Linked DNA regions of Kineosporia succinea. The protein of the gene in region 1 interacts with the protein of each later gene in a pairwise test. Links are inferred from orthologs where the notes say so. Each region holds a gene or a part of one and is shown in the gene's direction. Other genes may lie near its edges.

Region 1 (11,660 bases):
TCCCGGTCGGAGTGACCGCGCCCCGGCTCTGGCGCTGGTGACGCGGCTGGCCGGTGTGCTGCCCGGTGACGTTCGCGTGCACGGGGTTTCGGTTGCGCCCGAAGGGTTCGACGCGAGGTTCTCGGCGGTGCATCGCCGGTACTCCTACCGCGTCAGCGATCACCCGGCCGGGGCGCCGCCCCTACGGCGCCGGGACGTGCTGAGTCATCGGCGCCCTCTCGATGCCTCGGCCATGTCCGAGGCCGCGGGGCGGCTGGTCGGGCTGAAGGACTTCGCGGCGTTCTGCAAGCACCGCGAGGGGGCGACGACGATCCGGACGCTGCTGCGGTACGAGTGGCGGCGCACTCCGGAAGGGCTGCTGGAGGCCACCGTGCTGGCGGACGCGTTCTGCCACTCGATGGTGCGTGCGCTGGTCGGGGCGGTGCTGCCGGTGGGGGAGGGGCGCAAGTCCGTGGAGTGGCCGGCCGAGGTGCTGACGGGGCGCCGTCGGGATCCGCACGTGGCCGTGGTGGCGCCGCACGGGCTGGTGCTGGAGGAGGTCGGGTACCCGGCGGACTCCGAGCTGGCCGGGCGGGCGCGGGAGTCACGCGCGGTGCGGACGCTGCCGTAGCACGCTGCGGCGGGGCGGCCTCGTACCGGCATCGGTGACAACCTCCGGCGGGACTCGAGCGTGCCCGGGTGGGTGGGCCCTGCCCGGAGGCCGAGGTGAAGGCCCGACCGCTTGCCCCTACGTCATGTTCCGTTCACACCAATCAAACCGATCGCGCCTAGGCTGCCTGACCGTGACGACGACGAGGCGTACCTACGCGACGGGGGCCGTGGTTCTCACCGCGGCGACGACACTCACCGGCCTGGGCCTGGTGGCCCCTTCAACGGCTCAGGCGGCCCGGACGGCAGAAGCAGCCTGTACCGGCACCACCACCGCCATCGGCAAGGTCCAGGGCAGCGGCGACACCGCGGCGATCACCGGCACGGTCACCGTGCGCGGTGTCGTGGTCAGCGACAACGAGGGCTCCTCGCCCACGCTGCAGGGTTTCTTCGTGCAGGACGCGGGCGACAGGGACAGGGCCACGTCCGACGGCATCTTCGTCTACGCCCCCGGCCAGAACCAGGTGAAGGTCGGCGACGAGGTCCAGGTCACCGGCAACGCCGCGGAGTACCAGGGGCAGACCCAGGTCACCTCCACCGCCGTCGAGCTGTGCGGCACCGGCAGGTCGGTCAGGCCGACCACCGTGAAGCTGCCCCTCACGAGCGGGAACAGCCTCGAGCGCTACGAGGGCATGCTCGTCCGCCTGCCGCAGAACCTGACCGTGACCGAGCACTACCTGCTGGGCCGCTTCGGCCAGGTCACGGTCTCGTCCAGGGGCCGGCTGACGCAGCCGACCAACGTCTACGCCGCCGCCGACCCGCGCCGCGCGAAGCTGCAGGCCGAGAACGACCTGAACCAGCTGATCATCGACGACGCCCTGAACAACCAGAACGCCGACCCGATCGTCTTCGGCCGCGACGGCAAGCCGCTCAGCGCGAGCAACACCCTGCGCACCGGCGACACCGTGAAGAACGCGACCGGTGTGCTCACATACACCTGGGCGGGTAACGCCGCGAGCCCCAACGCCTGGCGCCTGCGCCCGGTCGGTGCGCTGAACGGGCAGGCGAACTTCAAGGCGGCCAACGCGCGTCCGAAGTCCAGCAGGGTCAAGGGCGACGTCACCGTGGCCAGCAGCAACGTGCTGAACTACTTCAACACCTTCACGGGCTGCACCTACGGTGTGGGTGGCGCGGCCGCCGACTGCCGCGGCGCCGAGAACGCGACCGAGTTCGAGCGCCAGACCGCCAAGGAGGTCGCGGCGCTGAAGAGCCTCGACGCCGACGTGGTCGGGCTGATGGAGATCGAGAACGACGGCTACGGCGCGGACAGCGCGATCGCGGCCCTCACCGACGCGCTGAACGCGGCTACGAAGCCGGGCACCTACGCGTACATCGACGCGGATCAGGCCACCGGCGTCACGAACGTGGCCGGTGACGACGCGATCAAGGTCGGCATGCTCTACCGGCCGGCGAAGGTCACGCCGGTGAGGACGCTGGTGGCCGACGACGACCTGTTCGAGCGGCACCCGCTCTCGGTGACCTTCAAGGACAGGAAGAACGCCAGGGTCAGCGTGGTCGTGAACCACTTCAAGTCGAAGGGCTGCGACGGCGCGACCGGGGCCGACGCCGACCAGAACGACGGCCAGAGCTGCTGGAACGCCCACCGCACGGAGCAGGCCACCGAGCTGGCCACGTGGATCGACTCGACCGTGGTCAAGACCGCCGGCGACAGGGACGTGCTGGTCATCGGTGACCTGAACAGCTACGCCAAGGAAGACCCGATCCAGGCCCTGGCCCGGAGCGGCTACGTCGACATGATCGACAAGGAGATCGGCAGTGAGCAGGCGTACTCGTACGTCTTCGACGGCCAGTCCGGCTACCTCGACCAGGCCCTGGCCAGCTCCTCGCTGAAGAGCCAGGTCAAGGACGTGCAGGACGTGCACATCAACGCCGACGAGCCCTCGGTGCTCGACTACAACACCAATTTCAAGTCGGCCGGCCAGATCACCTCGCTGTACGCGCCCGACCGCTTCCGCACCTCCGACCACGACCCGGTGCTGATCGGGCTGGACCTGCGCAAGTAGGGCCACCACGACCCTGATGGTGGACGTTCCGGTCGAGGTGACCGGGACGTCCACCATTGTGCGGGGTTGCATGAAAACCCGGACGCTCACGAATGGCGGGCGAACGCGGACAGTGCCAATCTCGCCTGCATGAGCAATTCGACCTTTGAGCCCGGCGACTCGGACGAGGTCTACCAGCCCGGTGACGACGGGGCGGACGACACGTACGACCTCGACCAGGCGTTCGGTGACGACGACGTCGACGGCACGGTGTTCGACGCCGGCTACTCGCCGCCCGAGAAGCCGCGGGGGATGACCCGGTTCGGCACCACCGAGCAGGAGGAGCTGGAGGGCGAGAGTCTCGACCAGCGTCTCGCACAGGAGGAGCCCGACCCCAACTTGGCCTCCGACCTCGAGGCGTCGCCCACCGACGAGAACGTCGACTCGGTGGACAACAACCGGGTCGAGGACGAGGACCTCTCGTACGCCGAGGTCGGTGGCGAGCGCGCCGGCCGGCTGGTCGACCCGGACGAGGGTCTCGGCTCCGACGAGGAGAAAGACCTGATCGGGTCGGACGTCGGCATCGACCAGGGGGCCGCGAGCGCCGAAGAGGCAGCGGTCCACGTGATCGACTGATTCTTTAATCAGGAGCATGGGGGCGCCGGTACCGGGCACACTGGCCGGGTGTCCGGTATCGACGTCAACCAGGTCTCCTTCACGCTCCCCGACGGGCGCCCGCTGCTCGACGAGGTCACCTTCAAGGTGCCCGAGGGGGCGGTCGCGGCCCTGATCGGCCCGAACGGCACGGGCAAGACCACCCTGCTGCGCATCCTGGCCGGTGACGCGGCCGCGCAGTCCGGGGCGGCCGTGGTGACCGGCTCGCTCGGCGTGATGCGCCAGTTCATCGGCAGCGTCCGTGACGACACGACGGTGCGCGACCTGCTCGTCTCGGTCGCCCCCGCGCCGGTGCGCAAGGCCGGCCGGGCTCTGGAGAAGTCCGAGCTGGCGATGATGGAGCACGACGACGAGCCCACCCAGATGGCTTACGCGCAGGCCCTTTCCGACTGGGCCGACGCCGGTGGCTACGAGGCCGAGACGGCCTGGGACGTGTGCACGGTCGCGGCGCTCGGGATGCCGTTCGAGAAGGCCCAGTTCCGCAACGCGAACACCCTCTCCGGCGGTGAGCAGAAGCGGCTGGTGCTCGAGACCCTGCTGCGCGGCACCGACGACGTGCTGCTGCTCGACGAGCCCGACAACTACCTCGACGTGCCCGGCAAGCGCTGGCTCGAGCAGCAGCTGGCCCAGACCCGGAAGACGGTTCTGCTGGTCAGCCACGACCGGGAGCTGCTCTCGCACGCGGCCACCCGCATCGTCACGCTGGAGCCGCACGCGGCCGGCGCCAACGCCTGGATCCACGGCGGCGGGTTCGGCACCTACGGCCAGGCCCGCACCGACCGCAACTCCCGCCTCGAGGAGCTGCGGCGGCGCTGGGACGAGGAGCACGCCAAGCTCAAGGCGCTCGTGCTGATGCTGAAGACCAAGTCCACGTTCATGGACTCGATGGCCGCGCAGTACCACGCGGCCCAGACCCGCCTGGCCAAGTTCGAGGAGGCGGGCCCGCCCGAGCTCGTCGCCAACGAGCAGAACGTGACCATGCGGCTCACCGGTGGGCGCACCGGCAAGCGCGCCGTGGTGGCCGAGGACCTCGAGCTGACCGGGCTGATGAAACCGTTCAGCACCGAGCTGTGGTTCGGCGACCGGGTGGCGGTGCTGGGCTCGAACGGTTCCGGCAAGTCGCACTTCCTGCGGCTGCTGGCGGCCGGGGGCAGTGACCCGGACGTGGAGCACCAGCCGGTCGAAGACGGGCCGCTGGCCAGCCCGGGCGCGGTGGAGCACTCGGGCCAGGTCAGGCTGGGGGCGCGGGTGCGGCCGGGCTGGTTCGCGCAGACCCACCAGCACCCGGAGCTGCTCGGCCGGACGCTGCTCGACATCCTGCACCGCGGTGACGGGCACCGGTCCGGCCTGCCCCGCGACGCGGCCAGCAAGGTGCTCGACCGGTACGAGCTCAACACCCAGGCCGAGCAGCGCTTCGAGTCGCTGTCCGGCGGGCAGCAGGCCCGGTTCCAGATCCTGCTCCTGGAGCTCTCAGGCGCCACGCTGCTGCTGCTCGACGAGCCCACCGACAACCTGGACCTGCACTCGGCCGAAGCGCTGGAGAAGGGCCTGGGGGCCTTCGAGGGCACGGTGGTGGCGGTGACCCACGACCGCTGGTTCGCCCGGGAGTTCGACCGGTTCCTGGTGTTCGGCTCGGACGGCCGGGTGTACGAGTCGGACGAACCCGTCTGGGACGAGACCCGGGTGCAGCGCGCTCGCTGAAGTTGCCGCTGTCCTCAGCGTGCTCTCACGGAACGTTCAGCTGACGCCCGTAGTTTGATCACCGTGATCGAGTCCCCGGCCGTCCTCATCGTCAACTCGGCGTCGCGTCGTGGGCAGGAGAACTTCTCCGCCGCCCGCGACCGGCTCGGCGAGCTCGGCGTGGAGCTGATGGCCGCCCATGCCGTCGAAGACCCGAGCACCCTGCCGCGTCTGGTGGGTGACACCATCCGGGCCGGTGCGCGCACCATCGTGCTGGGCGGGGGCGACGGCACCGTGAGTTCGGTGGCGCCGCAGCTGTGCAACACCGGGGTGGTGCTCGGGCTGCTGCCCACCGGCACCGCCAACGACCTGGCGCGCACCCTCGGCCTGCCCACCGACATGGACGGGGCCTGCCAGAACGTGGCCCGGGGCAAGGTGGTCGACGTCGACCTGGGCGTGGTCGGCGACGACCGTTTTCTCAACGTCAGCTCGATCGGCCTGGCCGTGGGCGTCACCGAGCAGCTCAACCCGAAACTCAAGAAGCGGCTCGGGGCGCTGGCCTACCCGATCGCGGCGGTGAAGGCCTACCGCCGGTTCCGGACCTTCTCGGCCACCCTCGAGTTCCCCGACGGCGACCATCCCGACGTCGAGCTCGACGACCTGCTGCAGCTGGCCGTGGCCAACGGCCGGTTCTACGGCGGGGGAGCGGTGGTCGCGCCGGGCGCCGGCATCGACGACCACCTGCTCGACGTCTACGCGATCCCGCGGGGCACGCCGCGTCAGCGCTGGCAGGTGGCGCGGCATTTCGTCAGCGGGGTCTTCACCGAGAGCGACCACGTCTACCACGTCACCACGCGCAACGTCCGGGTCAGCACGGCTCCCGGGCAGGCGATCAACGTCGACGGCGAGCTGTCGGCGCACACGCCCGAGACGTTCGGGGTGATCGAGGGCGGGCTGCGGGTGATCGTGCCCGAAGACGCGTCGGTCGGGGTCGCCGACATCGGTGCGCGGGAGCGCGCACGGCACTGAGAAGCCAACCGCTGCAACGGTGCACGTGGTGGTCGGGTCGACCACCACGTCCACCGTCGTGGGCTCAGGCGAAGAACCGCTCGACCGCCCGGATCTTGTTGACGGCGTCGAGGGCGGCCACCTTGTAGGCCTCGGACAGCGTGGGGTAGTTGAACACCGTGTCGACCAGGTGGTCCACCGTGCCCTCGCAGGTCATGATCGCCTGGCCGAGGTGCACCAGCTCGGTCGCCTGCGACCCGAACACGTGCACCCCCAGCAGCTTTCGGGTGCCGGTGCTGACCAGCAGCTTGAGCATGCCGTAGGAGTCACCGGCGATCTGGCCCCGGGCCAGCTCGCGGTAGCGCGAGATGCCGACCTCGTAGGGCACCGACGACGAGGTCAGGTCGTCCTCGGTCCAGCCGCAGTAGCTGATCTCCGGGATCGTGTAGATGCCGATGGGCTGCATGCTGATCAGGCTGTTCACCGGCTCCGAGAAGGCGTGGTAGGCCGCCAGCCGGCCCTGTTCCATCGAGGTCGCGGCCAGCGCCGGGAAACCGATCACGTCGCCCACCGCGTAGATGTGCTCGACGCTCGTGCGGTAGTGGTCGTCGACCGTGATGCGGCCCCGGTTGTCGGCCTCCAGCCCGGCCGCGGGCAGGTCCAGCGCCTCGGTGGCCCCCTGCCGCCCGGCCGAGTACATCACCGCGTCGGCCGGGATCTTCTTGCCCGAGACCAGGTGCGTCACGGTGCCCCTGGCGTTGTGCTCGACCGAGGCCACCTTCTCGCCGAACCGGAACGTCACCGACAGGTCGCGCAGGTGGAACTTCAGCGACTCCACGATCTCGTCGTCGCAGAAACCGAGCATGCGGTCGTTCTGCTCGACTACGGTGACCTTGCAGCCGACGGCCGCGAACATCGACGCGTACTCGATGCCGATCACCCCGGCGCCGACCACCACCATCGAGCGCGGCAGCACGTCGAGGTGCAGGATCCCGTCGGAGTCGATGACCTTCTTGCCGTCGAACTCGACCGTGGCGGGCCGGGCCGGCGTGGTGCCGGTGGCGATCACGACGAACTCCGCGGTGACCGACCGGGCCCCGGCCGGGCCGCCCTCGACCAGCACGGTGTGCGCGTCGGTGAAGCGGCCGGTGCCGTGCAGCAGGTCGACCGCGTTGCGGTTGAGCTGACTGCGGATGACCTCGATCTCGCGCCCGATCACGTGCTGGGTGCGGGCCAGCAGGTCTTCCAGGGTGATGTCCTGCTTCACCCGGTAGTTCTGGCCGTACATGTCGCGCTGGTAGGTGCCCGTGAGATACAGCACGGCCTCGCGCAGCGTCTTCGACGGGATCGTGCCGGTGTTGATGCACACCCCGCCGACCATGTCGCCGCGTTCCACCACGGCCGCGCGTCGGCCCAGCTTGGCCGCGGCGATCGCGGCCTTCTGCCCTCCCGGCCCGGAGCCGATGACCAGCAGGTCGTAGTCGTACTGCTGCTCCGCCATGATGTTTCTCCCCGTGTTCATGTGCCGGCGGGTGGTTCATCGGCGGCTGTCACGTGATGGTTGAAGCACGGCCGGGCCCTCGTGGGCGCCGCGCGGCGCGACTCCGCGTTTTGACCCTCCGGAAGCCGCCCGGTAATGTGTTTTCTCGTTGTGTGACCCGTCCGTCATGTCGAGCCTAGTTGGTGCGTGGCACGTCGGGTGCGGAGCAGCGACCATCCGGAAACCTGGATCGGCGTGCTGTCCGTGGCACATGAAAATGTCGACCCGAATGCTCTGATCAGAACGAGGCTGCGACCGTGCGTACGTTTACCCCCAAGCCCGGTGACATCGAGCGCCGCTGGCACGTCATTGACGCGTCCGACGTCGTGCTCGGCCGGCTCGCTACGCAGGCAGCTGTACTCCTGCGGGGCAAGCACAAGCCGACCTTCGCTCCTCACGTCGACACCGGCGACTTCGTCATCATCATCAATGCCGACAAGGTCGCCCTGACCGGCAACAAGCGCGAGCAGAAGAAGGCCTACCGCCACTCGGGTTACCCGGGCGGTCTCCGCTCGGTCACCTACACCGAGCTGCTGGACAAGAACCCCCAGCGCGCCGTCGAGAAGGCCGTCCGCGGCATGCTGCCGAAGAACTCCCTCGGCCGCGAGGTGCTCGGCAAGCTCAAGGTCTACGCCGGCCCGGAGCACCCCCACGCCGCGCAGCAGCCCGTCCCCTTCGAGATCACCCAGATCGCGCAGTAGTTCTGCGATCCCCCAGACAAGCGCACCAAGGAGAACCGTGACCGAGTCCACCACCGACGTGGCTGTCGACGCCGTCGACGACGAATTCGAAGAAGACGCGCCGAGCAGCTACACCAGCTCCACGCCGGCGGTCAAGGGTGGCGGCTCGAGCATCACCGCCCCCGGCTCGGCCACCGGCCGTCGCAAGGAGGCCGTGGCGCGCGTCCGCCTCGTGCCCGGCACCGGCCTCTGGAAGATCAACGGCCGCACCATCGAGGACTACTTCCCGAACAAGGTGCACCAGCAGCTGGTCAACGAGCCCTTCCGGGTCACCGAGACCGAGGGCCGCTTCGACGTCATCGCCCGCCTCCACGGCGGCGGCTCGTCCGGCCAGGCCGGCGCCCTGCGTCTCGGCGTCGCCCGGTCGCTGAACGAGATCGACGAAGAGGCCAACCGCCCGGCCATGAAGAAGGCCGGCTTCATGACTCGTGACCCGCGGGCCAAGGAGCGCAAGAAGGCTGGTCTCAAGAAGGCGCGTAAGGCTCCTCAGTACAGCAAGCGCTGATCTTTCTGCTTCGGCAGACATCAGTTGCAGCACGCACGGCCCCGGGGTTCTCTGGCTCCGGGGCCGTCGTGCGTTTCGGCCGTCCGCGTGTCCCGGGGATCGTGTGTCCCGGCATCGTGCGTCTCGGGGCGGGGCGCTCCGGTGCCCGTTCCCGGCGGCTGGTTCCGGCGGCGGGTTCCCGGCGGGGGGACGGCCCGGTGACCCGGGCGGGTGAACGTGAACGGCCCGGGCGGTGCAGCGCCCGGACCTGCGTGATTTGGCGTACCACTGCCCCGGGGGCATGGTGCGCGTAGGCTTTTGACATTCCCGCTAGGAGGAACTCGTTGGCGCGACTATTCGGCACGGACGGCGTCCGGGGGCTGGCCAATCGCGACCTGACCGCCGAGCTCGCCCTCGACCTCTCGGTCGCGGCGGCGCACGTTCTCGGTGAAGTGGTTCAGGGGCGCAGGCCCAGAGCAGTGGTCGGGCGTGACCCGAGAGCCTCGGGCGAGTTCCTGTCCGCCGCCGTGATGGCCGGTCTGGCCAGCGCGGGGGTCGACGTGGAAGACGCGGGCGTGGTGCCGACCCCGGCCGTCGCGTTCCTGGTCGACGACTCCCGGGCCGACCTCGGGGTGGTGCTGTCGGCGTCGCACAACCCGATGCCCGACAACGGCATCAAGTTCTTCGCCGCCGGTGGCTACAAGCTGCCCGACGAGGTGGAAGACCAGATCGAGCGCCGCATGAAAGAGCCCTGGGCCCGCCCCACGGGCGCCGCGGTGGGTCGCACCCGCCGCCTGGCCAAGGCCGGCGACAGCTACGTCAAGCACCTGGTCGAGACGCTCCCGTGCCGGCTCGACGGGCTCAAGGTCGTGCTCGACTGCGCCCACGGCGCGGCCAGTGAGGTCTCCCCGCGCGCCTTCCGCGAGGCCGGCGCCGAGGTCGTCGTGATCGGGGCCGAGCCCGACGGGCTCAACATCAACGACGACTACGGCTCCACCCACCTCGAGCACCTGCGCGCGGCCGTGCTCGAGCACGGCGCTGACGTCGGCATCGCGCACGACGGTGACGCCGACCGCTGCCTGGCGATCGACCACCTCGGTCACGACGTCGACGGCGACCAGATCATGGCCGTGCTGGCCTTGGCGTTCGCCGACCGTGGGGTGCTGGCCCACAAGACGCTCGTCACCACCGTGATGAGCAACCTGGGGCTGCGCCTGGCGATGGAGCGCGAGGGCGTCCGCGTGGTGCAGACCGCGGTGGGCGACCGGTACGTGCTGGAAGAGATGCGCGCGAGCGGTTATTCGCTCGGCGGCGAGCAGTCCGGGCACGTGGTGATGCTCGACCACAGCACCACCGGCGACGGCGTGCTCACCGGCCTGCACATCCTGGCCCGCATGGCCCAGACCGGTAAGCCCCTCGCCGAGCTGGCCGCGGTGATGGAGCGCCTGCCGCAGGTGCTGGTGAACGTGAAGGGCGTGGACAAGAACCGCTGCCACGAAGACGCCGAGCTGCAGGCCGCCGTGGCCGAGGCCGAGGCCCGGCTGGGCGACACCGGCCGCGTGCTGCTGCGCCCGTCCGGCACCGAGGCCCTGGTGCGCGTCATGGTCGAGGCCAAGGAGGCCGGGCAGGCCCGGTCCGAGGCCGAGGGGCTGGCCTCGGTGGTGCGGTCCCGGCTCGCGCTCGAGGTCTGAGAGCACATACGAAAAGGGCGGTTCCCCACGGGGAACCGCCCTTTCGGTGTTTCCGGGGCACCGCGTCCCCTCCTGCGCGCGGTGCCCCGGACGTCTTACGGAATGACCGACCGGCCGTCGTCCTTGGTGCTACCGGCCTCGGACGTGAACGTGGTCTCCTCACCGGCGGCCGGCACCTGCTGCTGGATCACGGTGCCGTCGGCCGCGAGGGCGGCCACCGGGGCCTCCGGCCTGGTGTAGTTGCCCTCGTCGTCGTAGTCGCTCTCGGAGTTGGGCACGGTCACGTCGATCACGGCCAGCCGGTTCTTCACCGCGGCGGTCTTCTCGCCCACCCGGACCCGGGTGGCTCCGGCCGGGGCGATCACCAGGTAGCGGTGGGTGGTTCCGTTGTCGATCCACACGCTGGCCATCGCGTCGTCGTCACCGGCGGCCGAGGTCACCATGTAACCCTGACGGGTCACGTCGTAAGGGGTTTCGTCGTCCTCGACGGGATCGATCTCCGCCGGCTGGTGCTCGCTGAAGCCGGCGACGTAGATGCCGCCGGGAGAGCGCAGCAGGGTTGCGGCGGCCTTGCTCTGGGCCCCGGACGGGACGACCGCGGCCCAGATCGGCACCTGCGCGCCGGTCGGGCGGTTGCCGCCCAGACTGCCGCCCAGGTAGTCGAGCTCACCCGGATCGGTGCCGGGAACGGCCACCGCCGCGAGGTCGAATCCCGGGGACCGGCTCATCGCGGAGCCTCCGGTCAGGACACCCCCGACCGTGACCTCGGCGTCGAACATCCGGAACTCGTCCTCGTCGACCGAACCCGCCCAGGTGCCTCCACCGACGGCCGGCACGTCGCGGCGGGTGGTGGTGATCTTCGGGTGGGTGCCCTCGACGCCGAAGGTGCGGGCCCTGGCGATGCGCGGGGTGTCGGCGCCGGGGGCGGAGACGACCACGACGGCCTTCCGGCTGTCCCGCGACTCACCCGGGGCGGAGAACAGGCTCATCGGGTCGTGCGGCACCTGGTTCGGCTCGAGGGGCAGACCGCTGGTGCTCACCGGCTCCATGCCCGAGACCGGCGCCCCCACCGGGCCCAGCCAGATGTCGCGGCCCCAGAAGGTCTTTCCCTTCTTGTCACGGGAGTAGAGCAGCACCGCGAAACGGGCCCGGTCTTCGATGTCACCGGCGGCCACGACGTGCACGTCGGCG
Region 2 (15,538 bases), 2.0 Mb from region 1 along the record:
CGTGGTGGCTTCCGACGAGTGCTACGCCGAGCTCGGCTGGGACGGCGTCGAGGTGCCGAGCATCCTCGACCCGCGCGTGTGTGGCGACTCGCACGAGGGCTTGCTGGCGGTCTACTCCACCAGCAAGCAGTCCAACCTGGCGGGCTACCGCGCGGCCTTCGTGGCCGGGGATCCCGTTCTGGTGCGCCGCATTCTGGAGATCCGCAAGCACGCCGGGATGATCGTCCCCTGGCCCGTGCAGGAGGCCCTGCGGGTCGCCCTGAACGACGACGAGCACGTCGCCGTGCAGCGTGAGCGGTACCGCCGTCGGCGTGAACTCATGCGCGAGTGGCTCACCGGTGAGGGCTTCAAGATCGATCACTCGCAGGCCGGGCTGTACTTCTGGGCCACCCGCGACGAACCCTGCTGGGACACCGTCGAAGACCTCGCCGCCCGTGGGGTCCTCGTCACACCGGGAGATTTCTACGGCCCGGCGGGCGCCCGCCACGTGCGCATCGCCATGACCGTCAGTGATGAAAGAGTGGCGCAACTCGCTAGCCGCGCAGCTGGTCCGGATGGCTCACTCGGATCAACGAGGGGTAACTTGCGTTAAGGCCGTGTGTCCCCGGCGAACCCGCCGGGGCACAGGTCCGTAGACCCTGGACCCAGACACCAGCGTGGGAGCGTCTTCATGTCCGACGGATCCGAACAGATCACCCTGAACTACCCGGGCGGCGAACTCGACCTGGGGGTGACCCGGGCCACCGAGGGCGGCTCCGGGGTGAGTGTCGCATCGCTCCTGTCCACGACCGGCTACGTCACGCTCGACCCGGGCTTCACCAACACCGCGTCCTGCACGTCGGCCATCACGTACATCGACGGCGATCAGGGCATCCTGCGCTACCGGGGTTACCCGATCGCCGAGCTGGCCGGGAAGTCCTCCTTCATCGAGGTCAGCTACCTGCTGATCTACGGCGAGCTGCCGACCCCGTCGCAGCTCGAGGACTTCACCCACCGGATTCAGCGGCACACGCTGCTGCACGAGGACTTCAAGCGGTTCTTCGACGGTTTCCCGCGCGACGCGCACCCGATGCCGGTGCTCTCGGCCGCGGTGTCGGCGCTGGGCACGTTCTATCCCGACAGCACGAGCATCCGCGACCACGAGCAGATCGAGCTCGCCACGGTGCGGCTGCTGGCCAAGCTGCCGACGATCGCGGCCTACGCCTACAAGAAGTCGGTCGGTCAGCCGTTCCTCTACCCGGACAACTCGCTCGACCTGGTGGAGAACTTCCTGCGGATGACGTTCGGCTTCCCGGCGGAGCCCTACGACGTCGACCCGGTGCTCGCGAAAGCCCTTGACCTGCTGTTCATTCTGCACGCCGACCACGAGCAGAACTGTTCGACGTCGACCGTGCGGCTGGTCGGCTCCGGCCAGGCCAACCTGTTCGCCTCGGTCTCGGCCGGCATCCACGCACTGTCCGGCCCGCTGCACGGCGGCGCCAACTCGGCCGTGCTGGAGATGCTCGAAGAGATCCAGCGTTCGCCCGACGGCCCCGACACCTTCATGAACAAGGTGAAGAACAAGGAGGGCGGCGTCCGGCTGATGGGCTTCGGGCACCGCGTGTACAAGAACTACGACCCGCGCGCGGCGATCATCAAGAAGACCGCCGACGACATCCTGCGCGGGCTCGGCGTGAACGACCCGCTGCTCGAGATCGCGCTGCGGCTCGAGGAGATCGCGCTCAACGACGACTACTTCATCGAGCGCAAGCTGTACCCGAACGTGGACTTCTACACGGGCCTCATCTACAAGGCGATGGGCTTCCCGACCAAGATGTTCACGGTGCTGTTCGCCCTCGGCCGGCTGCCCGGCTGGATTGCGCAGTGGCGCGAGATGATGGAAGACAAGCAGACCAAGATCGGCCGTCCGCGGCAGATCTACATCGGCGCCACGGAGCGTCCGTACCTGGGGATCAGCGAGCGCTGACGTACGTGAAAAGGGCCCGGTGATCTGCGTGATCACCGGGCCTTCGGTTCAGCACCGGGTTCGGCTCAGTACACCGTGATGGTCACGTCGCGGGTGCCCAGGCCGGTGTCGGTCTCCACCCACCCGTCGCCGGACTCGGCCCGGCTCCAGGTGTAGCCGTTGAGGGCGACCCGCTTGACGCCGAGTTCCTTGGCCCGGGCCACGGCCCAGGAGCCGAGGGCCCAGGCGTGCCGGTTCTCGGCGGCCTTGGGCACGGTGTAGGTCAGGCCGGTGCCGGCGGCGTCGACGTCGGGCTTGCTGCGGCCGAGCTCCTCGCCGGCGGCTTCACGCACGGCAGCGGCTCTTTCGGTGAATCCGCTCGACCCCGGCTCCTGCGCGGTGAGCGTGTCGTCTTCCTTCACCACGCAGTTCCAGCCGCCGGGGGAGTAACCGGCCAGCGGCGACACGATCATCCGGGCCTCCGGCTCGTGGTCGGCGTAGGCCTCCGGGTAGGCCGAGCGCTGCACCTTCTGCGCGGCCTCGGTGATGGTGATGTCGTCGAGGCTGTCGATCTTGGCCAGGGCGTCGTAGAAGGCGTTGGCCGAGTAGATCGGGTCGAGGATCTCCTCGCGCGTGCCCCAGCCCTGTGAGGGGCGCTGCTGGAACAGCCCCACCGAGTCGCGGTCGCCGTAGGTGATGTTGCGGAGCTTGGACTCCTGGATGGCGGTGGCCACGCCGATCGTGGCCGCCCGCACCGGGAACTCGCGCTTCTCGGCGATGCCGGTGATGATCGCGGCGTTGTTGGCCTGGTCGAGTTCCAGGGTGGTGCGGTCGCCGTTGCTGAACTCGCCGGTGCAGATCTGCCGGATCGCGATCGGCCCGACGGCGCCCTTCAGCCACACCCAGGCCCCGCCGACGGCGATGCCCGCGGTCAGCAGGATCACGGTCAGCCCGATGAGCAGCCCTCGAAAGGGGCTCTTGCGACGTTTTTTCGGATGGACGACGTGGTTGCGTCGGTCGGTCGCGATCGGTCGGGTGCGACCCGGGTCGGTGGGCTTGCGGGATCCCCCGGACGGCCGGTTCGCGCCGCCCGTCGGCCTTTTCGGCCGGGGCGTGCCTGCGCGGGGCCCTCCGGCGGGCATCGGCCGGGTCGGGTCGGCGGGGGTCACGTCGTGGTCGCCTTCCGGGAAAGACGCGGCGCCGGAACCGGATCCGGGTGCGGTGTCGTCCGGATGGCGGGCGTGCGGAGGTGCGCCGAACGTGTCGTCCGCGTCGTCCTGGTGCCTCGTGCCGTACTCGGGTTCCGCGCCGTACTCGGGTTCCGCGCCGGGCCCGGGTGCCGCGGCGCGGCCGGTGCCGGTCGTGCGGTGCCTGTCGGAGATGTGCTTGCCCTCCCTCTGTGCGTGATCATGCGCGGCCCACCCCTGCGCCCGGGCCGGAGCCGGGGGCGATGTCGGGTGAAACGCGCATGATCACGGAAAAGTTCGGCTCAGGCCGGTTGCGGTCAGTTCGCGTGCAGGGCGGCGTTCAGCTCGAACGAGAACGAGCCCCCGGTGCGGGCCAGTGCCTCGACCGCGCCGGTGGTCGAGTTGCGGCGGAACAGCAGGCCGTTCGCGCCCGAGAGCTGCAGCGCCTTGACCGTTTTCGGGTTCTCCTGGCTGGCCCCCGCGAACTCGCCGCTGCCCGGGTCGGACAGCAGGAGCAGCTTGGTGCCGGCGGTCAGGTAGAGCCCGGCCTCGACGATGCAGTCGTCGCCCAGTGCGATGCCCAGACCGGCGTTGGCACCGAGCAGGCAGCGCTCGCCGATCGACACGATCTCCTTGCCGCCGCCCGAGAGCGTGCCCATGATCGACGAGCCGCCGCCGATGTCGGAGCCGTCACCGACCACGACACCCTGCGAGATGCGTCCCTCGACCATCGAGTGGCCGATCGTGCCCGCGTTGAAGTTCACGAAGCCCTCGTGCATGACCGTGGTGCCCTCGGCCAGGTGGGCGCCCAGGCGCACCCGGCTGGCGTCGGCGATGCGCACGCCGGTGGGCAGCACGTAGTCGGTCATCCGCGGGAACTTGTCCACCCCGGTCACCTCGACCCGGGTGTTCGGCCCGCCGCCGGCCCGGATGCGCAGGCGGGTGGCCTCGAAGTCCTCGGCCGCGCAGGGGCCGTGGTTGGTCCACACCACATTCGGCAGGGCTCCGAAGATGCCGCTCAGGTTGATCGTGTTCGGGCGCACGAGGCGGTGCGAGAGCAGGTGCAGGCGCAGGTACGCGTCGGGCGTGTCCTTGGGCTCCGCGTCCAGGTCGATGACGGTGCGCACCACGTGCAGCCGGACCTTGCGGTGCGGGTCGGTGCCCTCGAGCGACGCCAGGTCGGCGGGCACGGCGTAGGGGGAGTCCTCGGGGGCCTCGCCGAGCTGCGGCGCGGGGTACCAGGTGTCCAGCACGACGCCCGCCTCGGTGCTGCTGGCCAGGCCATAACCCCAGGCCAGGCGGGGGCTGGAAGCGGTCGTGGGGGACGTGGAACTCACCTCGGTCATGGGCTGCATCCTACGGGTGGCAGCCATGGCCCCCGACCTCCTCGTCCGCCCCTGGCACCGCCCGGTCCCCGGGGCGGTGCCGGGTAGGCTCCGGCGCATGACTTCCGCGACCCCCGGCCCGGACCTGACCGACCCCGCCCCGGACGTCGCGAAGCTCGACCTGACCGGCAGCGTGGCGGACCTGACCCGCGCCCTGTGCGACATCCCCTCGGTGAGCGGTGACGAGCAGGCGATCGCCGACGCCGTCGAGGCCGCGCTGCGCGAGGTGGCGCACCTCGAGGTGATCCGCGACGGCAACTGCGTCGTCGCCCGCACCCAGCTGGGCCGCGCCGAGCGGGTCGTGATCGCGGGGCACATCGACACCGTGCCGATCGCCGGCAACCTGCCCACCCGCACCCTCGACGGCGTCATCCACGGCCGCGGCACCGTCGACATGAAGGGCGGGGTGGCGGTCGCCCTGAACCTGGCCGCCGGGGTGCCCGAGCCGACGCGTGACGTCACCTACGTCTTCTACGACTGCGAGGAGATCGAGGCCGTGCGCAACGGCCTGGGCCGTCTCTCGCGGGAGCGTCCCGAGCTGCTGCAGGCCGACTTCGCGGTGCTCGGGGAGCCGACCTCGGCCGTGGTCGAGGGTGGGTGCCAGGGCACGATGCGCGTCGAGGTCACCACCACCGGCACCGCCGCCCACTCCGCCCGGTCGTGGATGGGCTCGAACGCGATCCACCACGCGGGGGCGGTGCTCGACGTGCTGAACGGTTACCGGGCGCGGCAGATCGAGGTCGACGGGCTCGTCTACCGCGAGGGCCTCAACGCTGTCGGCATCTCCGGCGGCATCGCGGGCAACGTCATCCCCGACCGCTGCTCGGTGCTGGTCAACTACCGCTTCGCCCCCGACAAGTCGCTCGCCGAGGCCGAGGCGCACCTGCGGGAGCTGTTCGGGGCCTGGGAGGTCACCGTCACCGACGCCTCCCCGGCGGCCCGCCCGGGCCTGAACGCGCCCGTCGCAGCCCATTTCGTGGCCGCGGTGGGCGGCACGCCGGGCCCGAAGTACGGCTGGACCGACGTGGCCCTGTTCTCCGGCCTGGGCATCCCGGCCGTCAACTTCGGCCCGGGCAACCCCTCGCTCGCGCACAAGGACGACGAGCACTGCCCGGAGAGCGACCTGACGACCTGCCTGGACGCGCTGCGGCGGTACCTCACCGGCTGATCGCTCAGGCGACCGCGAACAGGTGGTCGACGATCGGGTCGGGCACCGCGTAGGAGTTGGCCCCGTCGATGGTCAGGCAGGTGGTGGTGCCCTGCATGAACCACACCACGTCGTCGAACTCGAACGGCACCACCGGCCGGATCAGCCAGTGCTTGAACGATTCCCGGTGCATGACGGCGAGAGTGCGGTTGCCGTACCAGAGGGTGACCGTGTCGATGCGCACGACCACCTCGATGGTGCCGACCCGCCAGCCGCGGCTGTCGGTGAGGTCGAACTCCAGCCGGCCCGTCCACTGCATGGGCGGCTGCTGCTGGATGGGCTGCGAGATCGGGGTGCGCGGTGCCTGACGGTTCAGTGAGGGACGGGACGCCTGGGGTGCGGTGTCCGCGGACCGGTCGTTCGACCGGTCGGGTTTGGAGTCGAGCCGGCTGCCGCTGGTGGTCTGCTGCTCTGTCATCAGGTCTCGATTCCGCCCGTCACCGTCGCCGGCCTCTGAACTGCTCCGCGTAGCCGGAATGGCTCCACCCACCGTCACCGCATCCCCCGCGTTCGTACCGCGCTGTTACGCCGTGCTCACACATAGGCTTAATCAAGAGTGATTAGAGCGCAATATGCCCATTTGCGCACTGGAAGAGTGCAGCAGGCGTTCGCCGAGGAGGGTGGACAGCGAGATCACCGGATGCGGGTGGTTAAGAAGTGAGCCGGATGTGGGTGCGAGAGTCTCTCGGGGCGGTGACGGCTCAAGGGGGGCCGGTCCCGAAATTAAGGGACGCGGCGGTCGCCTCACGCGTCGCCCCCACCTCGGGCGGGCGGCCGGCGTCCCCTCTGCCCGGTCACGTGCGGGATCACCGGCGCGGGCTCGCTTTCCCCGCCGGGGGAGCTGGACGCGGCGGTGACGAAGCGTCCGTGGGCGGGAGGTCTGCTCCCGGGCCGTCGTGTCCCTCGACGGAGACCGGACTCTCACCGGGGCCGCGCCGCGGAGGTGAGGTGGGTGCGTCAGGTGACCGACGCGTCCACGATCAGGTTCCTAGTCGCCCGAACCGCGGTGCCGACGGCGCGCGGACAGGTCGATGATCGCCTGCCGCGACGTGGACGGGCCCGCCTTGTCACGACGGCCGGTGCCGGGCAGACGGCCCTGGTCGGACGCGTCCGGGTCGTCATCGTCGTCGTCCTGCCAGCCGTTCTGGCCGCCCGGGGTGCCCTGGCCCCAGGGGTCGTTCGCGGCGGGGCGCCAGGGCTCCTCGGGGACGTTGCTGTAGGGCGACGGTGACGAGGGCGGCGGCGTGGACGCGGCGGGCGGAGGGGGCGTGGGCGCCGGAGGAGCCGGCGGGTACGCCGGGCTGCTCCCGTAGCCGCCGAACGCGGAGCTGCCCGAGCCGTGGGAACCGCTCGATCCGCCGGAGCTGCCGGAGCCGCCGGAGTACGAATCGCCGGGCGGGTATCCGGAACCGTTGCCGTACGAGGAGTTGGAGTACGACGAGCCCGACGACGGCAGCGGGTCGTTCAGCGGGTCGCTGAGGGCGCGGATCGTCTCGGTCGACGGGCCCAGGTTCGGGTCGGGCCGGTAGATCTGGGCCGCGGTCTCCTGGAACCGGCGGTCGGGGTCGTCACGCGGCGGCTCGGCCGGCGGCGGTGTCAGGTCGGGACGAGGCGCGCCCGGCGTGGTCGGCGCCTCGATCGCGGAGGCCGACGACGGCATCATCCAGCCCCCGGTGGCCGGGCCCTGGGCGGTCGACCAGGTACTGCTGGTGCCCGACGCCGACGCGGCCAGCTTGGCGGCACGCTCGTAGGCCTCCCGGCGGATCTCCTCGGCGGCCCGGCGCACCTCCTCCAGGCGACGGCGCTCGGACTCCTCGTGCGCGGCCTGCTCGCGGGCAGCCTTCTCGGCCTCCTCGCGCTCGGCCCGCTCCCGCACCTCACGCTCACGCCGGGCCGCGGCCGCGCGCTCGCGGGCCTCGTGGATCCGGCGCTCCCGCTCGGCGCGCTGCTTCTCCAGGCGCTCGGCCTCGGCCTTGGCCAGGGCGGCCTGACGCTCCCGCTCCAGGCGCTCCTTCTCGGCCTTCGCCGCCTGGGCGGCCTTCTCGGCGAGGGCGGCCTGCTCGGCGGCGAGCCGCACGGCCTCGAGACGCTCCCGCTCGATCCGCTCGGCCTCGGCCCGGGCCTCGGCCTCCTTGCGCTCCCGCTCGAGCCGTTCGCGTTCCCGGCGCTCGCGTTCCCGGCGCTCGGCCTCGGCCTTGGCGCGGGCCTCGGCGGCCTCGCGCTCCCGGCGGGCCCGCTCCTCGCGTTCCTGACGTTCACGTTCACGGCGTTCGGCCTCGACGCGCTCGCGTTCGATCCGCGCGGCCTCCTGGCGCTCACGCTCGCGACGTTCGGCCTCGACGCGCTCGCGTTCGATCCGCGCGGCCTCCTGGCGCTCACGCTCGCGACGTTCCGCCTCGACGCGCTCGCGACGTTCGGCCTCGAGACGTGCGCGTTCGCGCTCGACACGCTCCCGCTCCAAGCGTTCCGCCTCTACCCGCAGGCGCTCGGCCTCGAGACGCTCCCGCTCCACACGCTCGGCCTCGGCCCGGGCGAACGCCTCCTGGCGCTCCCGCTCGCGGCGTTCGGCCTCGGCGCGGGCCTCGGCCTCGCGGCGTTCCCGCTCGACCTGCTCGGCCAGCTGCCGGGCCTCCGCCTCGACGCGCTCGCGCTCTTCCTTCTCGCGGAGCTCACGTTCCTGGGCCTGCCGGGCCTGTTCGGCCTGTCGGGCTTGCTCAGCCTGCCGGGCCTGCTCAGCCTGCCGGGCCTGCTCAGCCTGCCGGGCTTGTTCGGCCTGCCGGGCCTGCTCGGCCTGTCGAGTCTGTTCGGCCTGCCGGGCCGAGGCCGCGGCGGCCGCGGCATCGGCGGGGTGCCCCACCGGGACCCCGTTGACGGGAGAGGCGGCCTCGGCGTCCCGGGCGGCCCGGCGCGACCGGCGGCTGCCCGCCCGGGGCGTGCCGGCCCCGGCCGGGCTCGCGTCCGACGGGGTACCGCTGCCGTGCCGGCTCTCACCGGAAGACGTTGCCGGACCGGCGGTCTCGGCCGGCGACGGGTTGATCGCGGCGGAGAGCCGCAGATCGGTGCCGTTCACCGGGGTGCTCGGGCGGGCCGCGTTCTCGTCGAGACCGGGATCGGTCGCCCGGCGGCCACCGTTGAGCACCTGCGGCACCGACGGCCCGGAACCGGGACGGCTGTGCGGCCCGACCACCTCGGCCCCCAGCGTGCGGTGCGTGGGCGTGGGCGGCATCGAGACCGCGGCCACGTCGTCGGTGTCGTCGTCCCATCCGGTGCTGATCGGGCCGGTGTAGAGCGAGCGCACCTCGGCGTCGCCCGGGCGCTCACGCTTGGCCGCCATCAGGCGCTCGTCGGCGCGGCGGAAGAGCTTCTCGGCGTCGGCGTCGGGACGCCGGCCGGACAGCGACCAGACCGCGGCGCAGCCGGTCGTGATCGTCACCTCGAGACCGTCGGCCAGCTCGTTCCAGGGCCGCGCGTCGACCGCCACCCGCATGCGCTCGGCGACCTGGTTGGCCTCCTCGTCGCCGGTGCCGGGCAGCAGCACCACGAACTCGTCGCCGCCGTACCGCAGCAGCTGGTCGTCGGTGCGCAGCTGCAGGCTCAGGCTGGCGGCGACCCGGCGCAGCACCTCGTCGGCCACGACGTGGGTGAAGCGGTCGTTGATCTCCTTGAAGTGGTCGACGTCGACCAGGATCAGCGCGAGCGGCAGCGAACCGAAGCGCAGCAGCTGCCGCAGCTCCTCGTCGAGGGCGCGGCGGTTGCCCACCCCGGTCAGCTGGTCGGTGCGGCTCTCGGTGCGCAGCGCCTGGTGCTCCAGGGCCTGGCGCGCGGTGTCGGCGACCAGGTCCATGCCGCGCCAGCCGAGCCGCACCAGCAGCTCGGTCATGCGCTGCAGCACCGGCACGACCTCGCCGTTGGCGTAGGTCTCGAGCCAGAGGCGCTCACGGGTGCGGCAGACCTCGAGCACCAGGTTGGGCAGCGTGGCGGGCGGGGCGATCGCGGCGTCGTCGAGGCTGCGGGCGGTGGCCAGCGAACCGACCAGCGCGTGGGCGCGCATCGCGGCCAGCGACACGATCTGCCGCTCGGCGGCGGGCAGGTCGCCGACCGTGCCGAAGGCGTCGGGCCCGAGCAGGCGCAGGGCCTCCGACGGACGGCCGCGGTAGGCGGCCGCCAAGGCACGCACCCCGTTGGCGCCGCGACGCAGGGTGCCGGGCACCTCGTCCTCGGGCAGGTTGTCGACCTTGGCGGCCAGCTCGACCGCGCGGCTCATGAGTTCTTGCTGCGGGTCCTGCGCACCGCCGGCCAGCGGCTCCATCGCGCGGGCGGCGAGCTCGGTGGCCCAGGTGGCCCAGTGCTCGGCCCGGTCGAGGGTGCCGCGTGAGGACACCGTGTGCTCGATGCGGGTGCGCACCTCGTCGGCCCGGTCCTGCAGGCGCAACCCGGCGTAGACCACGGCCAGCCCGTTGAGCAGGCGGTAGCCGCCCTCGCCGGTGAGGTCGTCGCCCGCCAGCGCGGCATCGGCCTTGGCCAGGTCGGCGGTGGCCCCGCCGATGTCGCCGGAGTCGACGCGGAACTGGGCCCGGGCGGCGCAGGCGATCGCGGCCCACAGGCCGGCCTGGCGCTCGTGGGCGGCGCGTTCCAGCACGTCACAGGCGGCGATGGCGGTCTGGTGCCCACCGCCGAGGCGCCGCAGCAGAACCGCGCGGCCGTACAGGGCCAGCAGGAGCGTCTCGTCGTCGGCGGTCTGGGCCAGACTCGGGATCAGCGCTTCGAGTCGCCGAAGAGCGAGATCAGCGCGCCCGTACCGGCCCTCGACGACGAGCTTCTCGACGTCCGCCAGTGGAGACACGCCGTCCCGGGTCAACTCCTCCGGCAGACCGCGCACGTGCCGCACACTATCCGGGTTTGAGCTCACGGCTCGAGTGGACTGGGCCGGAATTTCCCGGTGTTGGGCTCAGCGTCACCAGTCCTGACGATTCGTGACGGCCGAGACGGGTGATGTCGGTGGTGTTCGGCTAGGACAGGGGCCCGGTCAGCGCCTACCTTCAGGTCGATGAGCACGCGAACGAACGGCACGAGCCCCTTGATGGGCAAGGACGAGCACACCTCGGGCTCGACCACACTCCGTGGCGACCTGGTGCCGGAGTCCACGACCGACCAGAGGCTGCTCGACGGCCGCGGCGCGAGCGACTGGGTGCACACCGACCCCTGGCGCGTGATGCGTATCCAGGCCGAGTTCGTCGAGGGCTTCGGGGCCCTGGCCGAGCTGGGCCCGGCGATCAGCGTCTTCGGCTCGGCCCGCACCCAGCCCTCGCACCCCGACTACGCGCTCGCCCAGGAGGTCGGCGGGGCGCTGGTCCGCTCCGGCTTCGCGGTGATCACGGGCGGGGGCCCGGGCGCGATGGCCGGCGCCAACCAGGGCGCGCACGAGGCCGGCGGGGTGTCGGTCGGGCTGGGCATCGAGCTGCCGTTCGAGCAGGGCCTGAACCCGTGGGTGAACCTGGGCGTGAACTTCCGCTACTTCTTCGCCCGCAAGACCATGTTCGTCAAGTACGCCCAGGGATTCATCGTGCTGCCCGGTGGGTTCGGCACCTTCGACGAGCTGTTCGAGGCGCTCGTGCTGGTGCAGACCCAGAAGGTCACCTCGTTCCCGATCGTGCTGCTGGGCACCGACTACTGGCAGGGCCTGAAGAACTGGCTGGCCGGCCCGGTGCTCGAGCGCGGCATGATCAAGGAGGCCGATCTCGACCTGCTCACGATCACCGACGACGTGGAGAAGGCGGTGGCCCTGATGTCCGCGGCGCGCGCCGAGCACGCGGCCGCCCCGGCGCCGGGTGCGGGGGCCTGAACGCCCGAACCCCCGAACACGCCGCCGCACCGGTCCCGGGCGCGCCCGCCCGAAGCAGCGGGTGACAATGGCCCGGTGGCCCGGATCTGTGTTTTCTGCGCGTCGTCCCTGAGGATCGATCCCCGGTACGTCGAACTCGCCGCCGAGGTCGGGGCCGCGATCGCGTCCCGGGGCCACGACCTGGTCTCGGGGGGTGGGTCGGTGTCGATGATGGGCGCGGTGGCCCAGGCCGTGCGGGACGGGGGCCGGCACACCATCGGCGTGATCCCGCAGGCGCTCCTCGACCGCGAGGTCGCCGACCACGACTCGGACGAGCTCGTCGTCACGCCCGACATGCGCAGCCGCAAGGCCCGCATGGACTCCGAGGCCGACGCCTTCCTCACCCTGCCCGGCGGCATCGGCACGCTCGAGGAGCTGACCGAGGTGTGGACCGCCGCGACCCTCGGCATGCACGCCAAGCCGGTCGTGGTGCTCGACCCGACCGGGGTGTTCGGGCCGCTGCGCGAGCTGATCGGTTCGCTGACGGCGGCCGGGTTCCTCTCCGACGAGGCCGCCGGCGCACTGGTGTGGACGGCGTCCGTCGACGAGGCCCTGACCGCGATCGAGACCGGGCTCGGCTCCTCGCGCACCACACCCACCCTGACCGACCAGGTGGAGTCCGCCCCGTGACCGTCCCCGCTCCCTCCGCCCGGCTCCGGCTCGGTGGCCGGGACTTCGCGTCCGGGGTCCCGGTGATCATGGCGGTGATCAACCGCACGCCCGACTCGTTCTACGCGGCGAACCGGATGATCGACAACGACCAGGCCGCCGAGGCGGTGGCCCGCGCCGCCGACGAGGGGGCCGACATCGTCGACATCGGCGGGGTCAAGGCCGGGCCGGGCACCGAGGTCGACACCGCCGAGGAACTGCGCCGCGTGGTCCCTTTCATCGGCAAGATCCGGGCGTCCCACCCGGATCTCCTGATCAGCGTGGACACCTGGCGGGCCGAGGTGGCCCGCGAGGCCTGCGCCGCGGGGGCCGACCTGATCAACGACACCTGGGCCGGGCACGATCCGGAGCTGCCCGCGATCGCCGCGGAAACCGGCACCGGGCTGGTCATCTCGCACACCGGTGGAGCCGTGCCGCGTACGCGTCCCCACCGCATCTCCTACGGCACCGGGCCCGAGGGCGTGGTGGACGACGTGCTGGCCGGGTTGGGTGCGAGCGCCCGGCGGGCGATGGACGCGGGGGTGCCGGGGGAGTCGCTGCTGCTCGACCCGACCCACGACTTCGGCAAGAACACCTGGCACGGGCTGGCCCTGCTGCGCCGGTCCGAGGACCTGGTCGCGCTCGGGCACCCGGTGCTGATGTCGTTGTCCCGCAAGGATTTCGTCGGGGAGACCCTCGACCTGCCGGTGGACGAGCGGCTCGAGGGCACGCTGGCGGCCACCGCGGTCGCGGCCTGGTGCGGGGCCAAGGTGTTCCGGGTGCACGACGTCGCGGCGTCGCGACGGGCGGTCGACATGGTGGCGAGCATCCGGGGTGAACGGCCGCCGGCCCGTGCGGTGCGGGGGCTGGCGTGAGCGAGGTCTCCGGTTCCGGCCTTTCGGGTCCGGGCCCCTCCGGTCTCTCGGACGAGGTCGCTTCCTGGTTCGCGCGGCGCACCTGGCAGCCGGTGCCCTGGTCGCCGGCGGAACTGCTGGCGCTGAAGGGCTCCACCACGGTCAGCGTGGTGCTGCCTGCGCTGAACGAGGAGGAGACGGTCGCGGGCGTGGTGTCCGCGGTGCGGGCGGCCGGTGACCTGGTCGACGAGGTCGTGGTGATGGACGGTGGCTGCACCGACCGCACGGTCCTGCGCGCCCTCGAGGCGGGGGCCCGCGTGGTGGCGCTCGACGAGGTGCTGCCCGGCCTGCCGCCGCTGCCCGGCAAGGGCGAGGTGCTGTGGCGCTCGCTCGCGGCGACCAAGGGCGACGTGATCGTGTTCGTCGACGCGGACCTGGTCGAGGTCGGTCCGGAGGTGGTCACCGGTCTGCTCGGGCCGCTGCTCACCGAGCCGGACGTGCAGCTGGTCAAGGGTTTCTACCGGCGTCCGCTGCGGCTGGCGAACACCGAGCAGCGCAGCGGGGGCGGCCGGGTCACCGAGCTGATGGCGCGTCCGCTGCTGGCCCGCTTCGCGCCGAGGCTGTCCGGGGTGGTGCAGCCGCTGGGCGGTGAGTACGCCGCCCGCCGCGACCTCCTCACCCGCCTGCCCTTCGCCGGCGGGTACGGCGTGGAGATCGCCTTGCTGATGGACACCCTGCGGATCGCCGGACTGGACGCGATCGCCCAGGTCGACCTCGGCGTCCGCAAGCACCGCAACCGTGACCTGGCCGATCTGGGGGTGATGGCCTCGGAGATCCTCGCGGTGGTGCTCGACCGCGCGGGGGTGGACGAGGCGGTCACCCCCGTCGACCTGGTCCAGTTCCAGGAGGGGACGCCGGGGGGCTGGCATCCGGTGGTGCGCCGGGTGGAGCGCACGGGTCGGGGACCGGTGCGGCGCTGACCCCTGCGGCCTGGCCTGGGCCGTTGGTGTCGGTGCGGGGCTGGGGGACGGTCGGGTCGCCGGCCCTTGGACGGTCGGTTCCGGTCGGTTCCGGTCGGCTTCAGGCGGCGGCGGATGTGCGTCGGCTGTGCGGAATGCGAAACTGTCGGTGCCGCGTGGGACGATTCTCTTCGTGACCTTGCTGATGGTGCTGCTGACCCTCGCCGTGGTCGCCGGGGTGATCGCGGTCGCCACCGGCCTCGTCCGGGGTGGCCTCGACGAGCCCGCCCAGACCGTCCCGGCCCGGGGCCTGCCCGCCGAGGGTGTCACCGGCCGCGATGTCGCCTCGCTGCGTTTCGTGCAGGGCTTTCGCGGCTACCGGATGGACCAGGTGGACGCCGCCCTCGACACCCTCGCCGTGGAGGTCGACCGCCTGCGGGCCCAGGTCGCCCAGGAGAAGGCCGCCCGGGTGCGGCTGTCCCGTGGTGCTGCCGGTGCTCCCGGTGCTGCGTCGCCGGCCGGCGAGGGCGCCGAGCCGGTTGCCGGTCCGGGCGGTGCTGGTCCGGGTGGAGCTGGTCCGAGCTCGGCGGAGCCGGGGGCGACCGGTTCGGTCGAGGCGCCGGGCACCGGAGCGGGCCCGACCCCGGGCGCCGGGTCGTTCGAGCGGCCCAGTCCCGCGGTCCCGGATGCCTCGGGTGCTCCCCGCACCGATCAGACTCCCTCTGCGGCAATGGGTTCGGTCGCGGCCGACCCTCTGGCCGACCCGCTGACTGACCCGCTGACTGACCCGCTGACTGACCCGCTGACTGACCCGCTGACCGACCCGCTGACCGACCCGCTGACCGACCCGCTGCCGGCGGCGCTCTCCGACCCCCCGACCGGCCCGATCACGCGCTCCCTGAAACGCCCGCGCCGCCGGGCCGAGGCCGACCCCGGAGCCCCCGGAGCCGGTGGGTCCAGGCCCGGTTCCGACGAGCGCCCCTGATGGTGACGCGCTGATGGCGACGTTCCGGGTGGAGGTGCCGATCGCGGCCCCCGTGCCGCTGGTCTGGGCGCGGCTCACCGACTGGCCGGCCCACGCACAGCTGGCGCCGTTGACCCGCATCCGGGTGGTCGGGTCCGGAGACGTGCCCGGTTCGGGCTTCGTCGCGCGCACCGGGGTCGGTCCGCTGGCCTTCGACGACCCGATGCAGATCGAGCACTTCGAGCCGCCCGGCCCCGTCCGGCCGCAGGGCCGCTTCCGGGTGCGCAAGACCGGCCGTCTCCTCAAGGGCTGGGTCGAGGCCGAGGTGCGTCCCGACGAGGTCCCCGCCGGGGGCACCGGGCCGGGCGGCGGATCCCTCCTCGTCTGGACCGAGGAGATCCGGGTGGTACCGGAGTCGCTCACGCGGTTCGCCGGTCCGCTGATCGGCGCGGCGGCCCGGCTCGGCTACGGCTCGGCCCTGCGCCGGCTCGGCCGCGACATCGAAGGA

What was found.
Region 2: the proteins of J2S57_RS14875 (region 1) and J2S57_RS06250 interact in binary tests that used the Escherichia coli proteins (3 or more experiments, as listed by UniProt). The link is inferred for Kineosporia succinea from one-to-one orthologs.

The regions. Positions count from the first base shown.
Region 1 is NZ_JAUSQZ010000001.1:3,377,719-3,389,378, forward strand. Bases 4,282-7,062 are described here. They hold J2S57_RS14875 (lipid kinase), read left to right. Parts: upstream 4,282-5,090; coding sequence 5,091-6,035; downstream 6,036-7,062. Other genes in these bases: J2S57_RS14870 (ABC-F family ATP-binding cassette domain-containing protein), read left to right, coding at 4,282-5,027; sthA (Si-specific NAD(P)(+) transhydrogenase), read right to left, coding at 6,100-7,062. In the rest of the region: tRNA pseudouridine(38-40) synthase TruA, read left to right, coding at 1-610; J2S57_RS14860 (ExeM/NucH family extracellular endonuclease), read left to right, coding at 783-2,672; J2S57_RS14865 (DUF5709 domain-containing protein), read left to right, coding at 2,802-3,287; more of J2S57_RS14870, read left to right, coding at 3,336-4,281; more of sthA, read right to left, coding at 7,063-7,515; rplM (50S ribosomal protein L13), read left to right, coding at 7,812-8,255; rpsI (30S ribosomal protein S9), read left to right, coding at 8,293-8,799; glmM (phosphoglucosamine mutase), read left to right, coding at 9,123-10,469; J2S57_RS14900 (hypothetical protein), read right to left, coding at 10,565-11,660. UniProt on the Escherichia coli protein: In vitro phosphorylates phosphatidylglycerol but not diacylglycerol; the in vivo substrate is unknown.
Region 2 is NZ_JAUSQZ010000001.1:1,383,394-1,398,931, reverse strand. The notes cover bases 1-2,818. They hold J2S57_RS06250 (citrate synthase), read left to right. Parts: upstream 1-670; coding sequence 671-1,966; downstream 1,967-2,818. Other genes in these bases: J2S57_RS06245 (hypothetical protein), read right to left, coding at 2,032-2,818; dapC (succinyldiaminopimelate transaminase), read left to right, coding at 1-592. Also shown: more of J2S57_RS06245, read right to left, coding at 2,819-2,889; dapD (2,3,4,5-tetrahydropyridine-2,6-dicarboxylate N-succinyltransferase), read right to left, coding at 3,450-4,478; dapE (succinyl-diaminopimelate desuccinylase), read left to right, coding at 4,576-5,685; J2S57_RS06230 (hypothetical protein), read right to left, coding at 5,690-6,142; J2S57_RS06225 (GGDEF domain-containing protein), read right to left, coding at 6,713-10,603; J2S57_RS06220 (LOG family protein), read left to right, coding at 10,772-11,566; J2S57_RS06215 (LOG family protein), read left to right, coding at 11,642-12,235; folP (dihydropteroate synthase), read left to right, coding at 12,304-13,128; J2S57_RS06205 (glucosyl-3-phosphoglycerate synthase), read left to right, coding at 13,125-14,087; J2S57_RS06200 (DivIVA domain-containing protein), read left to right, coding at 14,260-15,051; J2S57_RS06195 (SRPBCC family protein), read left to right, coding at 15,065-15,538.